DNA from 4 places in the Streptosporangium sp. NPDC004379 genome. Region 2 is predicted to be linked to each of the others. Evidence: riboswitches for the same ligand, from Rfam matches in the RefSeq annotation. Region 2 holds a riboswitch; each other region holds the start of a gene.
What was found. Region 2 has a riboswitch for cyclic di-AMP ahead of ACFYSC_RS24595 (hypothetical protein). Riboswitches for the same ligand answer to the same signal wherever they lie in the genome.
Positions count from the first base shown of each region.

Region 1: linked by a shared signal. The riboswitch ahead of ACFYSC_RS01315 (C40 family peptidase) and the one ahead of ACFYSC_RS24595 (hypothetical protein) in region 2 are both predicted to bind cyclic di-AMP.
Region 3: linked by a shared signal. The riboswitch ahead of ACFYSC_RS11080 (C40 family peptidase) and the one ahead of ACFYSC_RS24595 (hypothetical protein) in region 2 are both predicted to bind cyclic di-AMP.
Region 4: linked by a shared signal. The riboswitch ahead of ACFYSC_RS19120 (CHAP domain-containing protein) and the one ahead of ACFYSC_RS24595 (hypothetical protein) in region 2 are both predicted to bind cyclic di-AMP.

Region 1 covers NZ_JBIAMC010000001.1:319,567-325,377, forward strand. Annotated here, with positions in the region: gene ACFYSC_RS01305 (M48 family metallopeptidase) at 1-643, opposite strand, end outside; gene ACFYSC_RS01310 (hypothetical protein) at 640-1,428, opposite strand; gene ACFYSC_RS01315 (C40 family peptidase) at 1,541-2,104, opposite strand; cyclic di-AMP (ydaO/yuaA leader) riboswitch at 2,187-2,345, opposite strand; gene ACFYSC_RS01320 (VanZ family protein) at 2,814-3,518, shown strand; gene ACFYSC_RS01325 (response regulator transcription factor) at 3,587-4,285, shown strand; gene ACFYSC_RS01330 (sensor histidine kinase) at 4,297-5,409, shown strand; gene ACFYSC_RS01335 (NlpC/P60 family protein) at 5,447-5,811, opposite strand, start outside.
Region 2 covers NZ_JBIAMC010000012.1:12,781-18,591, reverse strand. Annotated here, with positions in the region: gene ACFYSC_RS24610 (LuxR C-terminal-related transcriptional regulator) at 1-516, opposite strand, end outside; gene ACFYSC_RS24605 (site-2 protease family protein) at 708-2,015, shown strand; gene ACFYSC_RS24600 (MarR family winged helix-turn-helix transcriptional regulator) at 2,082-2,612, shown strand; gene ACFYSC_RS24595 (hypothetical protein) at 2,668-3,612, opposite strand; cyclic di-AMP (ydaO/yuaA leader) riboswitch at 3,654-3,790, opposite strand; gene galT (galactose-1-phosphate uridylyltransferase) at 3,862-4,941, opposite strand; gene ACFYSC_RS24585 (DeoR/GlpR family DNA-binding transcription regulator) at 4,938-5,738, opposite strand.
Region 3 covers NZ_JBIAMC010000004.1:253,879-259,689, reverse strand. Annotated here, with positions in the region: gene ACFYSC_RS11095 (Uma2 family endonuclease) at 1-582, shown strand, start outside; gene ACFYSC_RS11090 (branched-chain amino acid aminotransferase) at 789-1,883, opposite strand; gene ACFYSC_RS11085 (3-isopropylmalate dehydrogenase) at 2,061-3,107, opposite strand; cyclic di-AMP (ydaO/yuaA leader) riboswitch at 3,249-3,481, shown strand; gene ACFYSC_RS11080 (C40 family peptidase) at 3,469-4,173, shown strand; gene serA (phosphoglycerate dehydrogenase) at 4,848-5,811, opposite strand, start outside.
Region 4 covers NZ_JBIAMC010000008.1:103,580-109,390, forward strand. Annotated here, with positions in the region: gene ACFYSC_RS19105 (carbohydrate ABC transporter permease) at 1-16, opposite strand, end outside; gene ACFYSC_RS19110 (carbohydrate ABC transporter permease) at 13-990, opposite strand; gene ACFYSC_RS19115 (ABC transporter substrate-binding protein) at 1,071-2,417, opposite strand; gene ACFYSC_RS19120 (CHAP domain-containing protein) at 2,908-3,594, opposite strand; cyclic di-AMP (ydaO/yuaA leader) riboswitch at 3,613-3,750, opposite strand; gene ACFYSC_RS19125 (hypothetical protein) at 4,201-5,238, shown strand; gene ACFYSC_RS19130 (DUF6716 putative glycosyltransferase) at 5,250-5,811, shown strand, end outside.

The DNA of each region.
Region 1 (5,811 bases), on a different contig from region 2:
ACGCGGCCACGGTCAGCGTGAACGCGCCGGCCGCGGCGGGTATCCACCAGCGCCGGAAGCGCCCGGCCAGCACCGTCACGGCGAGCACCATGATCGCGAGCAGCGCGGTCCGGACACCGATGTCCTTGAGCCGGTCCGCGGTCCAGGAGGGCCAGGTCTGGGTGGACAGGCCGTAGGCGCGCAGCTGCGTCTCCGACCACATGCCCAGCGGCCAGCGTAGGGCCTCGACCGCCGCGGACAGCCCGGCGACGCCGAGCAGCGCCCGCACCCACCGGGGTCCGCGCAGCCGTCCGAGCAGCCGGGCGCCCAGCGGGGTTGCCACCAGCACCCCGGCGACCAGGAGGGTCAGCCCGAGCGAAAGGTAGGCGGGCGCGGTGAGCGCGGCGTCGAACGCCTCGGAGCGGGCGATCTGCCCGGCGGTGAAGTCGCGCGCCGGGTCGGGCGCGACGGCCGGGGCGGCGGACGGCAGGGCCCGCCAGGGCGTGGTGAGCGCCACGACCGCGACCGTGGCCGCGCCCAGGGCGGCCAGCGCCCATCCGGCGGGCCGCCACCCCCCGGGCACGACCGCCGCCGCTGCGGCGTCGGCCGCATCCGGCGCGGCCGATCGCCGGGACACCGCCCTCGGGCGTGGGGAGGACGTCAACCCAGCTCCCTTCTCAGGTGGTCGCGCCAGCCGGCGGCGAACTCCGCCGGGGACAGGCCCAGCACATCGCCGACATCGCTACCGTAGAGCCTCACCAGCGTCCGCTCGCCGTACCGCCGCGCGACGTAGTGGCAGGCGAGCCACGCCTCCTCGTACGCCTGCGCCCGCCGGGGGGCGTCCGCGGCGAAGTCGGCGGGGCCGGGGAGCCGCTCGGGCAGGCGGCCCGCGCGCACCTCGGCGGCCAGTTCGGCGGCGGCCGCCGGGACCGCGATCCCGGCGTCACGGTAACCGACGTAGTCGGCGAACCCCTCCGACAGCCAGACCGGCACCCGGCCGCCGCGGGTGGCGCCGGTGGCCACGTGGGTGAGCTCGTGGGCGAGCACCACGTCCCGGCCGGTCCCGCTCAGCCTGGCGTACCCCGACGGCAGGACGATCACCCGGCCCGCGTCGGCCAGCGCGGCCAGGCCGGCGACGGCGGCGGGCGCGGCGCCGGCCAGCGCCGCCGCCTCTGCGTCGTCCGCGGGGAACAGGACCACCGCCCGGACCGGCCCCCAGACGTCGAGGACCGTACGGCGGGCGCGGTCGGCGCCGGCCGCCAGGTCGGCGAGGCGGGCCGCCGGGACGCGGTGGCCGATCACGACGGAGTGCTCGCCGCGGACGGTGACGGAGCCGCCGGGCCACGGGTCGCGCGGCGCGGGGAACGGGCCCGCGCCGGTGGCCAGGGCGGCGACCGCCAGTGTCAGGGTTCCGGCGAGCACGGCACGACGCTCTGTCGGGACGCGCACACGTCCGATGTTAGCGACCGGCCCCGGACGCGCGGCGGCCCCGCCCGTCCCTTCGAAGGGACGGGCGGGGCCGTCTTCCCGGCCGCCCCAGGGGGGCGGCGGCCGGGATCCGTCAGGCTCCGGGACGGACCGCCCCGGAGAAGGAGGACCGGTAGTACCCCTTCAGGGGGACGACCCTGACGGTCTTGCCGCTGCTCGGGGAGTGGACCATCTTCCCCTTGCCGACGTACATGCCCACGTGGCCCTTGCCGTAGAAGAACAGCAGGTCACCGGGGCGCAGGCTGCTCCACGAGACCTTCTTCCGCACGGCTCGGTACTGACTGTTCGTGACCCTGGGGAGGGAGACGCCGGCCTTGCGCCACGCGTACCGGACGAGACCGGAGCAGTCGAACGCGCCGGGACCGGAGGCTCCCCACCGGTACGGATCGCCGATCTGCTTCTTGGCCGCCGAGACGGCCTTGGACGCCTTCACCTTCTGCAGTGCGGTCCTGCTCAGCGTGGTCTTCTTCGCCTTCGCCGTCTTCTTGGCGCTGGTGTGCGCCGCGGAGGCGGCGGAGGCGGCGACCGGCCTCTCAACCTGAGAGGCGGTGCTCCTGACCTGGAGAACGGGACCGGTTCCCGTGTCGGCCAGCGCCGCCGGGGAGCCCATCGTGACCGCTCCGGCCGAGGCCGTCACGGTGAGGGCGAAACCACTGGCGCAAACGCGGAAAAAGCGCGACGAACGGGGGTTACGCGGGGTGGTAGACAGGATTTCTCCTTGGGACTTCCGCTGACGCCTACCGGGTTAGCTGACGGGTTCGGGCCGGGAAGAAGCCCTACGGCGCGTCGGGCGCGCCGATTCACCCCTGGCCACGTGTCGGGCCGGTGGGTCCCCGGTTCCGTGCCTCCTGGCTGCACGGATTCGGCAGGCCGTCGCAGGTGGGAGCGCTCCTCGCAGGGTGCGACGGCCGAATGGATCTTTATGGATCTTTGACAGGCGCCGGCATGACGGGCCGGGCCCGGCGCGGTGGCATGGCTTGCTCGCCGCGACGCCAGAAGTTACCCCTGTTTCCCAGGAGAGGGCAAAGGAATCACAAAAGATACATAGATCGAAAACGCCTCGGGCGATCGACGGGCCACTGTTCAGGGGCCGATTTCACCGGGCAAATATGACGCTTGTCACACTTCCGTGATCAGTCCGAAAAATCATGGCTTTTGTGACGTGAATCACGTGATGGTAACGATCATTGACGGAGCGTGCGACCGGCCGTGCCACCGCCCCGTCGTCCCGGCCCGCGTCGGGGGACGGCCGGGGACGGCCGGGGACGGCCGGGGACTCCGTGTATCGCCGGCGTATCGAAAATCGCATACGTCCCCGCAACGGCCCTCCCCCTTCGATGGGAGGCATGAACCGGAGTGCATCCCTGTCAGCACCGCCCCGCCGTACGCGCGGGATCGTGCTCGCCTGCCTGGCGGTCCTCGGCCTGGCGGGCGTGGCGTTCGTCCTGCGGCGGCCGCTCCTGATGGCCGCCCCGAGCTGCGCGGCCGGCCGGTGGCACGGCTGCCTCGGCACGGAGAACGGCGTGCTGCTCATGACACTGGTCGCGGTGCCGCCGTCCGCCCTGGTGGCGTGGGCTCTGGCGCGCGTCCGGCGTGCCGCCGGCGCCGCGTCGGCGTGGCGGACGTCGCTGGCCGAGTTGGGCATGGTCCACGGCACGGTGCCGTTCGTATGGATCACCATGATGCCCGGCCCGGAGGCCGGCGTCGCCCCCGGCCGGGTGAGTCTGCTCCCACTGCAGGATCTGCCCACGATGGGGCCGCTCGGCATCGGCGGCAACCTGCTGATCTTCGCGGCGCTGGGGTTCTTCGCCCCGATGCGGTTCGCGGCGCTGGCGTCCGTACCGCGGATCCTCGCGCTCGGGGCAGGCTGCTCGATCATGGTCGAGACCGCGCAGTACGTCCTGCGGCTGGACCGGGTGTCCTCGGTGGACGACGTCCTGCTCAACGCCGCCGGCGCCGCACTGGCCGCCCTGGCGTCGCACCGCTGGTGGCGCACCGCGGCGGAGGCTCCGCCGGGCCGGTCCCGCCCCGAGCCGGCGCCGGTGGGCTGAGCCGAGTGCCCGCCGCGTACAGGTCCTCGCATACCCCGGCGATATGCCGGGCCGCCTAGGCTTCCGGCATGCGCGTACTGATCGTGGAGGACGAGCCGTACCTGGCCGAGGCCGTCCGTGACGGTCTGCGGCTGGAGGCGATCGCCGCCGACATCGCCGGCGACGGCGACTCCGCCCTGGAGCTGCTCAGCGTCAACTCCTACGACCTCGCGGTCCTCGACCGCGACATCCCCGGCCCCTCCGGCGACGAGATCGCCCGGCGCATCGTCGCCTCCGGCAGCGGCATCCCGATCCTCATGCTCACCGCCGCCGACCGGATCGACGACAAGGCCTCCGGGTTCGAGCTCGGCGCCGACGACTACCTCACCAAGCCGTTCGACCTCCGGGAGCTCGTGATGCGCCTCCGGGCGCTCGACCGCAGACGCGCCCACGCCCGGCCCCCGGTCAGGGAGATCGCGGGCCTGCGGGTGGACCCCTTCCGCCGGGAGGTCTTCCGGGACGGACGCTACGTCGCGCTCACCCGCAAGCAGTTCGCCGTGCTCGAGGTCCTCGTGGCCGCCGAGGGCGGGGTCGTCAGCGCCGAGGAGCTGCTGGAGCGGGCCTGGGACGGGAACGCCGACCCCTTCACCAACGCCGTCCGCATCACCGTCTCCGCGCTGCGCAAACGGCTCGGTGAGCCGTGGCTCATCGCCACGGTGCCCGGCGTCGGCTACCGGATCGACACCGGCGGCGCGGGCGGCGATCCCGCCCGCCCCGGCGCCCGTTGAGCAGGAGCCCGTTGAACAGGCGTCCGGGGCCCAGCGTCCGGCTGAGGCTCACCATCAGCTACGCCGGGTTCCTCATGCTCGCCGGCGCCCTCCTGCTGGCCGTGGTGTGGGTGTTCCTGCTGCGCTACGTGCCCGACGGCGCCCTCGGGACGGGGCCGGAGGCGGCCCGGCCCGGGGCGCCGGCCCTGCGGTTCATCCCCAACCGCACCGACCTCCAGCGCGCCTTCGTCCCCCGCGCGGCACAGGCACTGGCCTTCCTGCTGGCGTTCGGCCTGCTGGGCGGATGGATCCTCGCCGGCCGGATGCTCGCGCCGCTCACACAGATCACGGACGCGGCCCGGATGACCGGGAACGGGTCGCTGTCCCACCGGATCCGCCTGGAGGGCCGCCAGGACGAGTTCCGTGAGCTCTCCGACGCGTTCGACTCGATGCTCGAACAGCTGGAGTCCCACTTCGCCGAGCAGCAGAGGTTCGCCGCGAACGTCTCCCACGAGTTGCGCACCCCGCTGGCGATCTCACGGACGCTCCTCGACGTCGCCCGCAGGGACCCCGCGCGGGACCGGGACGAGCTCATCGAGCGCCTGCACACCGTCAACCAGCGGGCGATCGACCTCATCGAGGCCCTCCTGCTGCTCAGCCGGGGCGACCGCGGGAACTTCACCCGCGAGAGCGTCGACCTCTCCCTCCTCGCCGAGGAGGCCGCCGAGACGCTGCTCCCCCTCGCCGAGCAGCGCCGGATCACGCTGGACGTCACCGGCGGGGCGGCCAGGACCGGCGGCTCCGCCGAGCTTCTGCTGCGGATGGTGACGAACCTCGTCCAGAACGCCGTCGTCCACAACCTCCCCGCCGGCGGCACCGTGACGGTCCGCACCGAGGCGCACGACGGCACGAGCGTGCTGCGGGTCGAGAACACGGGCCGCAGGCTCCCGCCGGAACTGGTGCCGGCCCTCACCGAGCCCTTCCGGCGCGGAACGGAACGCGTGCGCACCGGCGAGCACCCCGGCGTCGGGCTCGGCCTGGCCATCGTGCACAGCATCGTCCGCGCCCACGACGGGACGCTCGTCCTCGCCCCCCGCCCCGACGGCGGCCTCCTCGCCACGGTACGGCTCCCCGGCGCGCCGTAGACGGGTGTCCCCGCCGGCCCCCGGGGTCCCGGGCGGCTCAGGGGCGGACGGCGCCGACCAGGGCGCTGCGGAGGGGAGCGATCTTGACGACGTCCCCGGTCTGCGGGGCGTGCACCATCTTCCCTCCGCCGACGTAGATGCCGACGTGGCCCAGGCCCGAGCTGAAGACGAGGTCGCCGGGCTGGAGCGAGCTGACCGGCACCCGGCGGCTGGCGCCCCAGCTCCACTGCTCCCAGGTGGTGCGGGGCAGACTGACGCCCCCGCTCCGCCAGGACGCCTGGACGAGCCCGGAGCAGTCCCAGCTCCCCGGGCCCGTCGCGCCGTACCGGTACGGCTTGCCGATCTGGGCGTAGGCGAAGGCGAGGGCGGCGCGGGCGTTGCCGGAGGCCGGGCCGTTGTACT
Region 2 (5,811 bases):
GACCGTTCCCACGGAGAGGAAGAGCTGGTCGGCGATCTCGTTGGACCGCGCCCCCAGCGCCGCCAGCCGCAGCACGTCCAGCTCCCGCCGGGTCAGCGGGTTCTCCGCCGACTCCAGGGCGGCGACCGCGAGCTCGGAGTCGATCGCCCGTCTCCCGGCGGCCACCCGCCGCACGCCGTCGGCGAGCTGCTCGGGCTGCACGTCCAGGCTCATGAATCCGAGCGCGTGCACGGAGAAGGCCCGCCGTACCTGGCCGGCGCTGGGGTGGCGCGACAGCAGGAGCGTCCGGCAGGACGGGACGTCTTCGTGCAGCCGGAGCGCGACGGTGAAACCGTCGACGTCGGGCAGATCCAGATCGACGACCGCCGCGTCGGGGCGGTGTCGCAGCACGGCGGGCAGTACCTCCTCGCCGCGCTCGACATCCGCCACCACCTTGAGGTCCGACTCGCACGCCAACGAGGCCACCAGGCCCCGTCGGACCAGCGGCAGGTGCTCGGCAATCAGGATCCCGATCAAAAGTTTCCCCCCAGCGCCTCTCACAGGGTGACCGCACGATCGCTTACTGTCAACGAAGTGTCCCCATTCGGTCAACCCGGCGCAAGGGTCTTGATCCGGAGGGTCCGTCTCTGTGGCACTCTGGAACCACGGAGCGTGGGTTAGTCTCCATTGGAAGCCGCCCGCACATAAACGACCGGGGAGTACGACCTGTGAGCTGGCTCGTCGGGGTCCTCATCATCCTCCTGGGACTCATGGTCTCGATCGGCCTGCACGAGATCGGCCATCTGGTGCCCGCCAAGCTCTTCGGCGTCAAGGTCACCCAGTACATGGTCGGCTTCGGCCCCACGCTGTGGTCGCGCCACAAGGGCGAGACCGAGTACGGCGTCAAGTGGCTCCCCTTCGGCGGCTACATCCGGATGATCGGCATGCTGCCGCCCCGGCCCACCGACGCGCCGGGCACGCTGCGCTCGGTCTCCACCGGGCCGTGGCAGGGCCTCATCGAGAACGCCCGCGACGCGGCGATGGAGGAGGTCCGCCCCGGCGACGAGGACCGGGTCTTCTACCGCAAGCCCTGGTGGCAGAAGGTCATCGTCATGTCGGGCGGCCCGGCGATGAACTTCGTGCTGGCGTTCGTGCTGTTCGCCGTCGTGATGATGGGCTTCGGCGTCGCCGTCCAGAAGAACCAGATCTCCTCGGTCCCGCAGTGCGTCAAGACCTCCGCCGAGATCGCGAAGAACCCCGGGGCCGGGTGCGCCGCGACCGACAGGCCCAGCCCGGCCGCCGCGGCGGGGCTGCGCGCCGGTGACGTCCTGGTGTCGGTGGCGGGCAGGCCCGTCGCGAGCTGGGACGCCGCGACGCGGGCCATCCGCTCCCACGGCGCCGGCCCGCTGGCGATCGGCATCGAGCGGGACGGCCGGCCGATGACCGTGACCGCGAACCTCATCGCCCAGGACCGCGAGTCGCTGGACGAGCCCGGGAAGATCGACAAGGGCGTCGGTTACCTCGGGGTCAGCCCGGTGGTCGTCACCGAGCGGCAGAGCCTCGGCGCGGTCGCCTCCCACATGTGGGACACCACCTCGCTGACGGCGGGCGCGCTGCTGCGCTTCCCGGAGAAGATGGTCGGCGTCTGGAACGCCGCCTTCTCCGGCCAGGAGCGCGACAAGAACGGCCCGGTGGGCATCGTCGGCGTCGGCCGCATGGGCGGGGAGATCGTGGCCTCCTCGGCTCCGCTGGAGAGCAAGGTCGTCATCTTCATCAACCTGCTGGCCGTCTTCAACCTGGCGATCGGCATGTTCAACCTGATCCCGCTGCTCCCGCTGGACGGCGGCCACATCGCCGGCGGGCTGTGGGAGGGCCTGAAGCGGGGCTTCGCCCGTGTGACGCGCCGTCCCGCCCCCTCCCACGTGGACATCGCCAAGGCGCTCCCGCTCACCTACGCCATCGCCCTGGTGATGATCGTCATGGCCGGCCTGCTGGCGTACGCCGACGTCTTCAACCCGATCCGCCTGCTGGGTTGATCTTTCGTGACCATCCGTCCCGTACGGCGCGCCGCGGGCGGGCCGTACCCGCCGTAGGGGTACGCCGTGAACGACCGGACGCCGGGAGCGGCGATCGACGTGGCGCTGTTCCGGCTGCGCCGGATCTGGGCCCGGCCGCTGCGTGCCCGCCGGGCGGGTGAGCCGCCCCGGCCGGTGCAGATGTCGAACGTGATGGTCGTGCACGCGGTGCACAAGCTGAGCCTGGACGTCCCCGAGGTGACCGTGGGCGCCGTCGCCGAGCAGCTCGACGTGGACCCGTCCACCGCCAGCAGGCTCGTCAACGACGCGATCGGCGCGGGTCTGGTGGCACGGGAGGAGTCGGCGGTGGACGCCCGGCGGGCCCGCCTCGTGCTGAGCGAGCGTGGCCGCCGGGTGCTGGAGGTGGTCGTCCGCTACCGGCGGACCTACCTGGACGGCCTGATCGCCGACTGGACGGAGGCCGACCGCGAGGCGTTCGCCCGGCTGCTCGCCCGTTTCGCGGAGGCGGCCGTCGCCCGCCCGGCCGACCTGGCCGGCCTGGACCGGATGGTCGCCGAGGCGGCGGGGACGACGGACGTCGCCGTCACCCGCCCGTGACGCCGCCGATCCCGCCGGGTCCGTCGGTACTCCGGGAAACGTCCGGCCGGGTCCGTCAGTACATCGAGATGTGGACGTGGTCGAAGTGGTTGGCGGTGACGCCGCCGCGGTCGGACATGGCGCGCCAGCCGGTGCCGCTGTTGATCCGCTGACGCCAGATCACGTACTTCACCCCGAGTCGGGTCCTGTTCTTGAGGGCCCAGGCGGCGATCTCGTCGCCGAGCCCGACATGGCCCGCCGTGGGCGTCGATCCGCCGGTGCTCATCATGAAGTCGCAGGCCCGGCCCAGCGGGTGCTCGCCGCCGTCGTTCTCCGAGCGGTAGCAGCCGACCTCGTGGGGGAGGGTGAACCGCTTCCCGACCGCCTCGCGCATGATCCGGGTACGGTCGGTGATGTTGTCGGAGCCGGTGGGCAGCTGGGGCGCCCAGCTGCCGTCGGTGCGACGGCCCGAGCCCACGGGGACGAGCGCGTCGAGCTTCCGCCTGATGTCCGCGATGGCCTTCTCGGCGTCGCGGCGCCGGGCGGCCACGGCGTCACCCTCCTCGGCGATCCGGCCGGTGAGCCGGGCGGCCTCCTCGGCCGCCCGGCCGCGCAGGTCCCGGCTCTGGGCGAAGGTCCGGAGGTGGGCGCCCTGCTGGGCGGCGAGCTGGGCGGTGACCGCCGCGCCGTCCATCCGGGGGGCGGTCAGCAGGGAGGGCAGGTCGCTCCCGCCCCCCTGCTGACCGCCCTGGTACTGGAGGCTGGCGATGCCGGCGACCTGCTTCCTGGCCTCCGCGTAGGCGCGTTCGGCCTCGGCAAGGGCGGCCCTGGCCCGGCTCTCGGCCTGCCGGGCCTCGCGCAGCGACTCCCGTTTGGCCGCGTAGTCCTCGATGAGCCCGTCGACCTTCTCGGTGAGCTTCGCCAGGTCGGCGCGCAGTTCGGACTCGGACGGCTTGGGGTCGGCGCCGGCGGGCCCGCCGGCGAGGACGAACACCAGGGCCGAGACCGCGGAGACGGTCATGGCCGCACGGCGACGGGACGTGGGGGACGGGGCCGCCACGGCTCTCCTCTCCTACCGCCTACCGGGTTAGCTGACGGGTTCGGGCGGGAGAGAGCCCTTCCACCGAAGTGGATTCACCCCGGGTGCGGTGGTTCCCCGGCTCCCGGGCGACGCACCCGGAATTAGGCATATCGGACATTAAGTCCAATGGGTGAGGATAGTAATGGTAAACGGACGGTCACGCGACCCCGTCCCGTGACCGTCCGCCGGTCATTCCCCGACCAGGGACCGCAGGCGGCGGGCCGTGTCCTCCGGCAGCACGTCGTTGACGAAGGCGCCCATCGCGGACTCCGACCCGGCCAGATACTTCAGCTTGTCGGGCGCCCGGCGGATGCTGAACACCTCCAGGTGGGCGTACGACAGATCCCGGCCGGTGTGCACCGGCGCCTGGTGCCAGGCCGCCACGTACGGCAGGGGCACACCGAAGAACCCGTCCAGGGCGCGCAGGACCCGGGTGTACAGGGGGCCGAACGCCGCCCGCTCGGCGGCCTCCAGCGACCCCAGGCCGGGAACCCGGCGATGGGGGTAGAGGTGGACCTCGACCGGCCAGCGCGCCGCGGCCGGCACGAACGCCGTCCAGTGCTCGTTGGCGGCGACCACGCGGACGCCCGCCTCCCGCTCGGCGGCGAGCACGTCGGCGAACAGGTTGCCGCCGGTCCGCCTCCGGTGCCGCTCGGCCGCCTCCAGGGACAGCCGGGTCCGGGGGGTCACGTAGGGGTAGGCGTAGATCTGCCCGTGCGGGTGGGCCAGGGTGATGCCGATCTCGGGGCCCCGGTTCTCGAAGCAGAAGACCTGCTCCACCCCGGGCAGCGCCGACAGCTCCGCCGTACGGTCGATCCACGCCTCCATGACCAGATCGACCTGCTCGGGGGACAGCCGCGAGAAGGAGGAGCCGTGGTCGGAGGTGAAGCACACCACCTCGCACCGCCCGGTCCCCGGGCGGACCTCGCTCAGCCCGCCGACCGGAACGGCGTCGACCGGCTGGCCGGAGAAGGACGGGAAGCGGTTCTCGAAGACCACGACGTCGTAGTCGGATGAGGGGATCTCGGTGAGCCGGCCGGGGGCCGAGGGGCACAGCGGGCACTCGTCGGCCGGGGGCAGGAACGTGCGGCTCTGGCGGTGCCCGGCCACCGCGATCCACTCCTCGGTGAGAGGGTCGTAGCGCAGCTCGGAGGCCGGGGGGCGGGGCGGCAGGTCGCGCAGGTCGGCCGCGCTCCGGTCGGCGTCGTCCCGCCGGTCGAAGTAGAGCAGTTCGCGGCCGTCGGCCAGGTGGGTGATCGTGCGTTTCATGAGCTCACCGTCTCGTTCCGCTGGTGGGGGTCGGTGATGATCAGTTCGCCCACCTGGGACGCCAGCTCCTCGCGGGCCTCCTCCGGCAGGCCGGAGTCGCTGACCACGACGTGCGCCTCGGCCAGTCCGGCGATCGTGCTGATGCCGACCGTGTCCCACTTGGTGTGGTCGGCCGGCACCACCAGCCGGTGCGCCGAGGCGACCAGCTCGCGGTCGGTCTCGGCCTCCAGCAGGTTGGGCGTGGTGAACCCGGCGCGCACGCTCATCCCGTGCACGCCGAGGAAGAGGGTGTCCACGTGCAGCCCGCGGATCGCCGCGACCGCGACCGGGCCGACCAGCGCGTCGGAGGGCGTGCGGACGCCGCCGGTCAGCACGACGGTGCGGTCGGCGCGGGGGGAGCGGTGGAAGACGTCGGCGACCCCGATCGAGTTGGTGATCACCGTCAGGTCGGGCACGTCGGTCAGGAAGCGGGCGAGCGTCCAGGTGGTGGTCCCGGCGGAGAGCGCCACGGCCGTGCCCGGCCGTACCAGCCGGGCCGCCCGCCGGGCGATCGCCTCCTTCTCCGGCTGCTGGCGCGCCGACTTGGCGGCGAACCCCGGTTCCTCGGTGGAGCCGGGCCCGGCGACGGTGGCGCCGCCGTGGACCTTCGCCACCAGCCCGCGCTCGGCCAGCACCTCCAGGTCCCGGCGGATCGTCATGTCCGAGACCCCGAGCTCACGCACCAGGTCGGCGACCCGGGCGCCGCCGCTCGTGCGCACCCGGTCCAAGATCGCCTGCCGCCGCTGCTGGGCGAGCATTGACCACCCCTTAAATCACCAGATTCCAGCAAATTACCACAACCATGGTAGTTGGAAGATGTTGGAACCTGGT
Region 3 (5,811 bases), on a different contig from region 2:
GCCAAGGCGCTGGAACGACCTGCCGCGGAGTCGGCACAAGAGGACGACCTGGAAAAATTCCTTCCAGAGATGCAGGAAAGATGGCCCGATCGGCGCGTCGAGCTCATCAACGGCCGGATCGTGGTGAGGGAGTTGCCGAGCAGAACCCATAACACCATCGTTTTCTGGATCCTGGGGCAGATCTTCGGGTTCGTGACCGAGCGAGGCTGGTTGATCTGGAACGACATCATGCTTCACCTGGGCACGCAGAGCGACCGGTATCGTCCTGACCTGACCATCGTCCCGGCCGAGCCCCGGATGTGGGATCAGAACGAGGTCCACGGCGACTCGACACTCCTCGTGGTGGAGGTGGTCTCGTCAAGCAGCAGCAATGACGATCACGTCGTGAAACCACGAAACTGCGGGCGAGCGGGTGTTCCGCTCTACCTGGTCATTGATACGTTCCAGAAGCAGATCCGCCTTCTCAGCGGTCCCGGTGAAGCCGGTTACACCCAGGAGGTCGTCATCAAGTTCGGCGCTTTCCTCGACCTGCCCGCACCCTGGGATCTGACCATCGACACCAGCAAGCTGGTCAATGAGTAGACCCCGCGCACAGAGTCCGGCCATTGTCGGCTGAACTCTCTCGTGCCCATGCCCGGAAGCCCTCCGAGGACCCGCTTCCGCGCCATGAACGTCCGGCGGTCCGGGCTCTTCACGGTTTTCCCCGCAGGCCTCCTGTGCTTGGTCGACTCTGGGACAGAGGGCGGGTGGCGCGGGGATGCCCGCGCCGCCCGCACCCGGATGTCCGCTCAGCAGATCTTGTGGACCCAGTGGTAGGGGTCGGGGCGGGTGCCGTACTGGATGCCGACCAGTTCCTCGCGGATGCGGGTGGTGACCGGGCCCTGGCCGCCGTCGCCGATCGTCCAGGCGCGGTCGGCGCCCTTGACAGTGCCGACCGGGGTCACGACGGCGGCGGTGCCGCAGGCGAAGACCTCGGTGAGCTCGCCGGACTCCGCGCCCGACTGCCACTCCTCGATGGACAGGCGCCCCTCCTCGGCGGTCAGGCCGAGGTCCGCGGCCATGGTGAGGATCGAGTCGCGGGTGATGCCGGGCAGGAGGGTGCCGGTGAGGGCGGGGGTGAGGAGGCGGTCGCCGTAGACGAAGAAGAGGTTCATCCCGCCCATCTCCTCGACGTAGCGGTGCTCGTTCGCGTCGAGCCAGACCACCTGGTCACAACCCTCCGCGACGGCCTGGCGCTGGGCCACGAAGGCGGCGGCGTAGTTGCCGCCGCACTTGGCGAACCCGGTGCCGCCGGGGGCGGCGCGGGTGTACTCGGTGGACAGCCAGACCGAGACGGGCCGGCTCCCGCCGAAGTAGGAGGCGGCCGGGGAGGCGATCACCATGTAGGAGTAGGTCGAGGACGGGTGGTTCACCCCGAGCGCCGGCTGCGTGGCGATCATGAAGGGGCGCAGGTAGAGGCTGTGGCCGGAGGTGGTGGGCACCCAGTCGCGGTCGGTCTGGACGAGCAGCTCCAGCGACTCGACGAACGCCTCCTCCGGCAGTTCGGGCATGGCCATCCGGCCCGCCGAGAGGTTGAACCTGGCGGCGTTGGCCTGCGGCCGGAACGACACGATCGAGCCGCTCTCCTGGCGGTACGCCTTCAGCCCCTCGAAGAACTCCTGGGCGTAGTGGAAGACCGCGGTCGCCGGGTCGAGGCTCAGCGGGCCGTACGGCATGAGCCGCGCGTCGTGCCAGCCCCGGCCCTCGGTGTAGTCGATCCGGATCATGTGGTCGGTGAAGACCTGGCCGAATCCGGGGTTCGCCAGTACCTGCTCGCGCTCGGCCGCGGTGCGAGCGTGGTCGGAGTGCTGCACGTTGAAGCTGAGCTTCTGAGCGGTGGCCATGGCGGGAATCCTTCTCTTCGAGTCGAACTGCACCTCAGTCCATTCTGCGATGGACTGGATACCGGGAAACTACTGCATCTAGGACAAAGTCGGCAGTGGACGTGGCACTGCGGACAAAAAGCAGCGCCCGGCGGCTCGCGGAGCCGCCGGGCGCGTGGGTGAATCGAGCAGGCGGCCTCAGCCGGCTACTCGCGCGACGATGTCGTCGCCGATCTCGTGGGTGGTCCGGCCCGCCCAGCCGGTCTGCCGCTCCAGGAGGTCGTCGGCCACGGCCTGTTCGATCCGGGCGGCCTCCTCGGACAGGCCGAGGTGGTCGAGGAGCATGGCGACCGACAGGATCGTGGCGGTCGGGTCGGCCTTGCCCTGGCCCGCGATGTCGGGCGCGCTGCCGTGGACCGGCTCGAACATGCTCGGCGCGGTGCGGTCGGGGTTGACGTTGCCGCTGGCCGCCAGGCCGATTCCTCCGGCGACGGCGGCGCCGATGTCGGTGAGGATGTCGCCGAAGAGGTTGTCGGTGACGATCACGTCGAACCGCTCCGGCTGCGTGACGAAGAACATCGAGGCCGCGTCGACGTGGCAGTAGTCGGTCTGGACCTCGGGGTACTCCTGGCCGACCCGGTCGAACGTGCGGGCCCAGAGGTCTCCGGCGTAGGTGAGCACGTTGGTCTTGTGGACCAGCGTGATCTTCCGGCGGGGGCGGCTCCGCGCCTTGTCGAAGGCGTAGCGGACGACGCGCTCGACACCGAACGCGGTGTTCAGCGACTCCTGTGTGGCGATCTCATGCGGGGTGTCCCGGCGCATCACGCCCCCGGTCCCGGCGTACAGCCCCTCGGTGCCCTCGCGGACGACGACCATGTCGATGTCCTCGGGCCGGGAACCGCCGAGCGGGGTCTCCACGCCGGGGAAGAGCTTGACCGGGCGGAGGTTGACGTAGTGGTCGAGCCGGAAGCGGAGCTTGAGCAGCAGGTCGCGCTCCAGGACGCCGGGGGGCACGCTGGGGTCGCCGATCGCGCCGAGCAGGATCGCGTCGTATCCGCGCAGCTCGTCCAGAACAGCTTCGGTGAGGACCTCACCGGTCGCGTGGTAACGCTTGGCGCCGAGGTCGTAGGTGGTGGTCTCGGCCTTGGCGCCGACCGCTTGGAGGACCTTCAGCCCCTCGGCGACGACTTCCACTCCGATCCCGTCGCCGGGGATGACTGCCAGGCGAATGTTGCGCGAGTCCATGTTCGCACCCTACCGGTTTGTCTCGACTGCCGAACACCCATCTCACGCTACGGACAGAACGGCGTGTCACAAACCCTTGATCGATTTGTCCGACTTTGCGACGTATTGACCGATTCATGAACCTTCGTTATGGTCCTCCCATTCGTATCGACGCCTAATCCCCGTGGGCCACCCCCATGTCCGGCCCCGGGGAGCCGGGGACCCACCTTCCGGAAAACCCGGGGCGCCGGAACACATGACTCCGCTGTCAGCGAGCGCGTTCCGGCTGCCCACACGGGTTTTCCTTGGGGCGAATCAGCGCGTTTCCCGCGCCGTAGGGCGGCCTCCACGCCCGAGCCCGACAGCTAACCCGGCAGGCCTTATGGAAGGAACCACCCTGTCCGGCAAGTTTTTCCCCCGTGCCCTGTCCATCGTCGCCGCCGGCACCGCCGCGCTCGCGACCCCCGCCGCCGCCATGGCGGACACCCCGGCCCCCTCACCGGTGGTCGCCCCCTCACCCACGCTCTCCGCGGCCCTCCCGGCCGCCGTCCCCACGCCGGCCCCCGCCCCCGCGGCCGCCGCCGAGTCCGGGTCCACGTCCGAGCCCGCGAAGGCCGCCCCCGCCAAGGCGATCGTTCCCGCCTGGAAGCAGGCCGTGCGGTGGGCGATGTCCAAGCGCGGCGTCCCCTACGTCTGGGGCGGCACCGGCCACGGCGGCTTCGACTGCTCCGGCCTGATGCAACGCGCCTACCGCGCCGCCGGCATCAAGCTCCCCCGGGTCACTTACGACCAGTACGCGGCCTTCCACAAGAAGGTCTCCTGGAAGAACCTCAAGCCCGGTGACCTCGTCTTCTTCAGCGGCCTCGGCCACGTCGGCATGATCAGCCGGCCCGGCTACATGGTCCACGCCCCGCGCACCGGCGACGTCATCCGCGAGGAGAAGCTCAGCTCCTGGCGGCGCAGCGTCTTCGCCGGGGCCGTCCGCCCCGACCGCTCTGGTGTCAAGATCTCGATCGAGAACGGCACCATGACGACCGGCAAGGACACCGGGAAGGACGACAAGAAGGGCGACGCGAAGGACGCCTGACGCGGCGCGGGAGACCGCCGGCCCCGATCCCGGCCGGCGGTCTCTCCCGGTCACTCCGGGCCGGTCGATCCGGGCCGGTCACTCCAGGCCGGTCACTCCGGGCCGGTCGATCCGGATCGGTCGATCCGGATCGGTCGATCCGGGTCAGCGGATGGGCACCCCGCCGTTGTCGCGCCGGTCCAGCGCGGTCTGCAGCGCGTCGGCGGCCTCGTCCTTGCTTTCTTCCGGACGGTTCCAGGGATACATGTCGTACATGACAAGCCTCGTCTCGTTCACGGGCGAGCGGGAAATGTGATGGGGGACTCCGGTCACGAGTCCGACCGGGCCTGGGGCCGCGGATCCGGGACGCGGATCCGCGACGCGAAGGTGAAGCCGGCGAACGCCATCGCACCGCGGCGAGGTGCCGGCCTGTCCGTCAGGCCCCGCCGCGGCAGGTAAGGATTACGAGAACCTGGCGCATTTCCTGTCACAGTACCCGCCCGCCGGAACGCCGTCTCGCCCGCCGTACACATTTCTCACATGATGAGACGACAGCGCGCGCTCCGCGTGACGGCCCGTCCCGCCGTGCACGCCCGGGATCCGCTCCGCCGTACGGGCTCGGGTCCGCTCGCCGTACGGGCTCGGAGACGTCTCCGCGGGCCCCCGCCGTACCGGGGACCCGCGGAGACGGCGGGCTAGTCGGCCAGGTCGACCGAGCGGCCGCTGTCGGCGCCGATCTCGGCGGCGATCTGGTCCACCACGTCGGCCGGGATGGCGGTGTCGACGGTCAGCGCGATGAGCGCCTTGCCGCCCTTGACGTCACGGGCCACCTGCATCGAGGCGATGTTGATGCCGTGGTCGCCCAGGATGCGCCCGACGACGCCGACGACGCCGGGACGGTCGCTGTAGGCGAAGAACGACAGGTGGTCGGTCGGCTCGATCTCCATCTGGTAGCCGTTGACCTCGACGATCTTCGTGATCTGCCGCGGGCCGGACAGCGTGCCGGAGACCGAGACCGTACGGCCGTCGGCGAGGACGCCGCGCACGGTCACCACGTTGCGCCAGTCGGGGCTGTCCGGGCTGGTGACCAGCTCGACGGTCACCCCGCGGTCCCTGGCGAGCAGCGGGGCGTTGACGTAGGTGACGGAGTCCTCCACCACGTCGGCGAAGACGCCCTTGAGCGCGGCCAGCTCCAGCACCCGGACGTCGTGCGCGGAGATCTCACCGCGGACCTCGACGTCCAGGCGGGTGGCGACCTCGCCGGCCAGCGCGGTGAAGACCCGGCCGAGCTTCTCGGCCAGCGGCAGGCCGGGCTTGACGTCCTCGGCGACGGCGCCGCCCTGGACGTTGACGGCGTCCGGCACGAACTCCCCGGCAAGGGCCAGCTTCACGCTGCGCGCGACCTGGGTGCCGGCCTTCTCCTGGGCCTCGTGGGTGGAGGCGCCCAGGTGCGGGGTGACGACGACCTGGTCCAGCTCGAACAGCGGGCTGTCGGTGACCGGCTCCTTGGGGAAGACGTCGACGCCGGCGCCGGCGACCCGGCCCTCCTTGATCGCCGAGTACAGGGCGTTCTCGTCGATGATGCCGCCGCGGGCGACGTTGATCAGGCGCACCGTCGGCTTGACGGCCCGCAGCTCCTTGTCGCCGATGAGCCCGATG
Region 4 (5,811 bases), on a different contig from region 2:
CGTGGATCGCCGTCATTTGTTACCCCCGATGCGGCGGGTGAAGGAGTAGTTGATGAGGGTGCCGATGAGGATCAGCGCGAACAGCAGCCACGCCGCGGCGGCCGCGTAGCCGAAGTCGAAGTCGCGGAACGCCTCCTTGACGATGAACATCGCCACCGTCTGGTACTGGCCGGTGGCGCCGCCCGCCATGGTGGGGTTGCCGTCGAACAGGACGGGCTCGGTGAAGAGCGTCAGTCCGCCGATGGTGGAGATGAAGACGATGAAGATGATCGTCGGGCGCAGCATCGGGATGGTGATCTGCCAGAACTGCCGGCGGGCCGACGCGCCGTCGAGGGCGGCGGCCTCGTAGAGGTCCTTGGGGATGGTCTGCATCGCGGCGAGCAGGATGATCGCGTTGTAGCCGGTCCAGCGCCAGTCGACCATCGTGGAGATCGCGATCCACGCCGTCCAGCTCTCGTTCTGCCAGTTGATCGCGTCGACCCCGAACAGGCCGAGGAACCAGTTGATCATTCCGTAGTCGCGCCCGTAGAGCTGGGTGAAGACGACGGCGACGGCGACGACGGAGGTGATCATCGGCAGCAGCACGCCGAGGCGGAAGAAGAGCCGGCCCCGGATGCGCTTGTTGAGCGCGTTGGCGAGGATGAGCGCGAGGACGAGCTGGGGAACCGTCGAGATGACGAACATCGCGAGGGTGTTGACCACCGCGTTCCAGAAGGCCGCGTCGGTGATCAGGGAGATGTAGTTCTCGAACCCGACGAACGACTTGTCACCGGCGAGTTCCCAGTCGTAGAGGGAGACCCAGAGGGTGTAGCCGAGCGGGAAGACGCCGAAGACGGCGAAGAGCAGGAAGTACGGGGAGACGAGGAAGTACGGGGTCGCCCGGAGGTCGAACCTGGCGAGCCCTCCGCCGCGTCCCGAGCCGCGGTGTCCGGGGGATCGGCGCGGGGACCGTGGCCGGGCCGGCGCCGGGGTGTCGACGTGCAGGGTCATCGGTAGCCTTTCAGCGGTGGGCAGGCGACCGGCCCGGCGGCGGGATCACCGCCGCCGGGCCGTGCCGATCGGGACGGGGGTCAGCCCGCGGCCTTGACGCCGGCCTCGACGAACTTCTGCCACGCCTGGTCGTAGGGCACCGAGCCCTGGTCCATGCCCTCCAGCACCTTCTCCACCGAGGTCTTCACCTGGGCGTGCTTCTCACCCAGGAAGACCGGCTGCAGGTCCTTGACCGAGTCGCCGAAGATCTGGCCGGTGGGAGCGTTGTTGAAGTAGTCGCTCTTCAGGTCCTTGACCGCCGGGTCCTCCTGGGCGGTGATGGAGCTGGGGAAGGCATTGGCCTCCTGGAAGGCCATGACGTGGCCCTCCTTGCCGGTGAGGTAGTTCACGACCTCGGCGGCCTCCTTGGGGTGCTTGCTCTGCTTGGTGATCGCCAGGTAGGAGCCGCCCCAGTTGCCGGCGCCGCCGGGAACACCGGCCACGTCCCACTTGCCCGAGTTGCCCTCGCCGGAGTTGTCCTTGATCACACCGACCATCCAGGCCGGGCAGCCCATGACGGCGAAGCCGCCCTTCTTCAGCGCGGCGTTCCACGGCGGGGTGAAGGAGGCGAGCTTGGCGGTCATGCCCGCCTGGCTGAAGCTCTTCACCGTCTCGAACGCGGTCTTGATGGCCGGGTTCGACTCCAGGATGAGCTGGTTGTTCTTGTCGAAGTAGGCGACGTTGCCGTTCTTCGGCGCCTCCTGCGACAGGACCACGTTGTAGAGGGTGTTGGGACCGTCGAGGAACTTCGGGTCGCCCTTGGCGGTGTTGGCGGCCTGGAACTTCTTGCCGACCTCCATGAAGGCGTTCCAGTCCGGCCAGAGCTTGCTGACCTCGTCGCGCTCACCGGGGAGGCCGGCCTTCTCGAACAGGTCCTTGCGGTAGCACATCGCCATGCCGCCGATGTCGGTGCCGAGGGCGAAGAGCTTGCCGTCCTTGTTGATGCCGTTCTCCCACTTGGCGGCGGGGAAGTCGCTCTTGCGCTTGTCCAGGCCGTATTCGGCGAGGTCGACGAAGAACTGCGGGCGGGCCTTCATGAGGCCCATCGCGCCCTCGTCGATGCCGACCACGTCGGCCGCGCCGCTGCCGGCCTGCAGACGCTGCAGGAGCTGGGGCAGGAAGACGTCCTCGAACCGGTCGGTCGGGTTCTCGTGCTTGATCTGGATGTTCGGGTGTGACGCGTTCCAGGTCTCGACGGCCTTCTTGTAGCCGAAGTTCGCGCCGCCGCCGAAGGTCTGCACGGTGATGGTCACCGGCTCGGAGGCCGAGCCGCCCGAGGCGGCCGTGTTCTTGGCGGGCTCACTCGAACTACAGGAGGTGACCGCCAGTGCTGCGGCGGTCATCACCACGACGGCGGCGAGCTTGCCGTGCCGCTTGGTGTTCAACATTCCGGACCCCTCTCAGGTGGTCGCCCGAATCGATTGGGAGGTGACATCGCGAACCGGCCCCCGACGAACGCGATCGGCGATGGGTTGCGCGCGGGCAGCTTTTGGGAGCGCTCCCACGAAGACTGGACGATGGGCAACCGGCGCGTCAATATGCCGAAACGTAACCGTTACATCGCGGGTGTTTCAGCTCGGCGAACAGTCGTTAAGGTGACAAACTGTGCGATCGGGCGCTTGGGAGCGCTCCCACCCCAACATGACACGACGCGGCGAACGCTCACCAACCGGGATCATCCAGTGCATCAGGGATCGTCCGGACCTTCCTCGCGGCGATAAGGTCCCGGCCGGAAAGCCGAAACGGCGACCCGGTCGTGCCGGGTCGCCGTCCGTCGGCCGTAGTCCGCCGGTCTCCGCCGCCGGTCCTCGCCGCTCCCGGAGGGACGGGAGCGGACGAGGGGAAGGGGAGAGGGGAACGGAAGACCGGAGTCGTCCGTCAGCCGTTGTAGACCGGGTATCCGTAGCCGTCGACCTGGGCGACCGGCCGGACACGCTCCTCGACCTTGCCGTTGCCGGTGTTGCCCTCGATCGTGGTGATCGTGCCGTCGCCGTTGTCCTTCTTGACGAGACCCACGTGGTCGATGGCGTCGATGTCCTTGCTGCCGCCCCAGTCGAAGAAGACCACGGCGCCGGGCTTCGGGGTCTGACCCCAGCGTCCGTTGTCGGCGAACCACTTGGCGTAGCTGACGGTGTAGGCGTCCCAGCCCATGGTGGGCCGGATGCCGGCCTGCTCGCCGACCCAGGAGACGAACATCGCGCACCAGGGGGCGTTGGCGTAGTCCTGGATCCTGCCGCCGTCGCGGGCGACGGTCTCCTTCGCGCGCTCGCTGGCGAGGTACCAGGCATGGAACTTGGTGCCGCCGCCGTAGGCGTTCTCCGAGACGCCGATCTGCTGGGCGGCGATGTCGAGGACCTGCTGGGCGCTGACCTTGGGCAGGTTCTGGGCCTGGGTCTCGGACGAGGCCGCGGCGTTCTCGGTGACCGACCCGGCCTGCGGGCCGGAGGCGTGGTTGTCGGCGAGGGCGGGAACGGTGGTCACGGCACCGCCGGCGAGGACGATGGACGCGCCCACGAGGGCGCGGACCAGGCTGTGCTTCCCGGGGGTGAGGCGGTTCTTGGCCATGGGAGAGTTCGGCTCCTTGCGTCGCTTCCATGCCGCCTACCGGGTTAGCTGACGGGTTCGGGCTGGGAAGTGCCCTACGGCGCGCGAACGCGCTGATTCACCCCATGAAGTGGTTCCCCGGTTCCGCGAGAGCCGCGGATTCGGCGGCCGCGCCCATCGACGGAGTGATCCGTCGTGATGATGCGCGGTCGGGCAATGTGTCGACGAGAGATGGGTCTGTGGACCTCGGTCCTCATCGCGAACGAGTAGAACGTACGTGCTGCTCCAGGCCGATTGCAAGCTCCCGCATTGCCTTGACTTGGGAAAACGCCGAATATCGGTGATCGTCGACTTCCCGGTCCGAAGATCGGCGACTTCGGGCCAAAGGCTTTCGCAAAAGCCGCAAACCCTTGCGGCACAGGGATTTCCGCACCGCGGGACCGGCGACGCCCCGGTGCGACGGACGATTCTTCCCGGCTGAAGCGCCCCCTAACGTAGATCTTTTTAAAGGGGGATCGTTTTACCTGTTCAGTGCCTTTCCGGGCGGCACGTCGCCGGGCGCGCGTGCTCGGATGTTCATCCGCGGTTCCCGGCCGCGTAAGGCGTCACGGTTACGGTGAGGCGATCGTGAACGGGTCATCGCCCGGCGTGGAGGAGGGGCGGGACCACGCGCGGGAACAGCCTTCGGCCATCGCCTGGGCGGAGTCCCCCCTGCAACTGCTCTGCGTGGTCGAGGCCTGCCACGCCGGGCTGCTCGGCGCCCCCGTCCGGGTGGTGCCCCGTGCCGGCTCGCGCCCGCTGACCGCCACCCGCCGGGAACTGTCCCGCCTCGTCCTTCCCCCGGGGCTGGAACAGGCCGGCCCGGCCCCCGGGCCGCCCAGGCCCCGGCGGGGCATGACCTGGGTGATCGGCGACGCCTTCTCCGGCCGGGTCCAGGCCCGCTGGCTCACCGCACTCCCCGGACGGATCGTGGTCGTCGACGACGGGCTGGCCACGATCAGGCTCCTGGAACTGCTCGCCGGGCCCCCTGGCAGGCCGCTGCTACGGGCCCGGGCCACCGCGGGCCCGTCGCGCTCCGTCCTCGGCGTGGCGGCCGGTCTGCGACTGCGCTCGGCCGCCCGGTCGGGCCGGCTGACGGTCTTCACCGCGATGCCCATCCCGGACGACCTGGCGCGCGCCGTACGCGGCAGGGGAGCCGAACTGGTCGTCCACGACTTCACCTGGCTGCGCGCGCAGCCACTGCGCCGGCCCCGGCCGCAGGAGCCCACGGTCGTCCTCGGCACCTCACTGGTGCGCAACGGCCTGATCCACCGCGACCGCTACCTCACCTGGCTCGCCGGGGTGGGCGCGGCCGGGCCGATGGCCTATTTCCCGCACCGCCGGGAGGACCCCGGCGACCTCGAACGGATCGGCGCGCAGCCCGGCGTCACCGTCTACGACGCCGGGGCCCCCGCCGAGATGACCCTGCGGGGACTGGACGCCGGGCAGCGGGTGCTCAGCCTGCCGTCCACCGCCGTCACCTCGCTACGTGTCCTGCTGGCACCCCGGGGCGTCACCGTGGAGGCGGTGGACGTCCCCGACGACTGGTGGACCGCCCTGGCGGCGCCCTCCCTCCGCTCACACCTGTCGATGTCCGCTCCTCACGACACCGGAGTCAAAAAGTGAAGGTCCTGGCCGTGGCCGACTCGGATTCCTATCTGAAGTGGGCCGCCCACCTGCTCGCGGGCCTTCCCGGCGGCTGTACGGCGGAGCTCGCGGTGATCCGTACCCCCATCGCACCCTCGCCGGCGCAGATCCGCGCGGCCGTCACCGGGGTGGCCGCCGACCCTCCCGTGCTGTCGGCGCGGGCGCTGCGCCGGGCGGCCGAACGGCTGCGGCCCGACGCGGTGCTGGCCGCCTGCACCGGCCCGGTGGTCGACGTGCTGGTCGGCGAGGTGCTCGCCGGCCTCTCGCCCAGGCCGGTGTTCGTCTCCGGGCTGCCCGGCATCTCCGTCCCCGCCACCGAGAAGGCATGGCTGTTCCGCAGCGGCTGCGACCTGTTCGTCCTGCACAGCGGCCGGGAGGTGGCGGAGTTCACCGAACTCGGCCGGAGACTGGGCGGCGGCGGCGCGGTCGGCCTGGCCCGGCTGCCGTTCCTGCCCGCGGGGCAGGCCCCGCCCCCCGCCGGGCCGCGCGACCGCGTGGTGTTCGCCGCCCAGGCCAAGGTGCCCAGGCGCAGAGAGGACCGGGAACGGATCC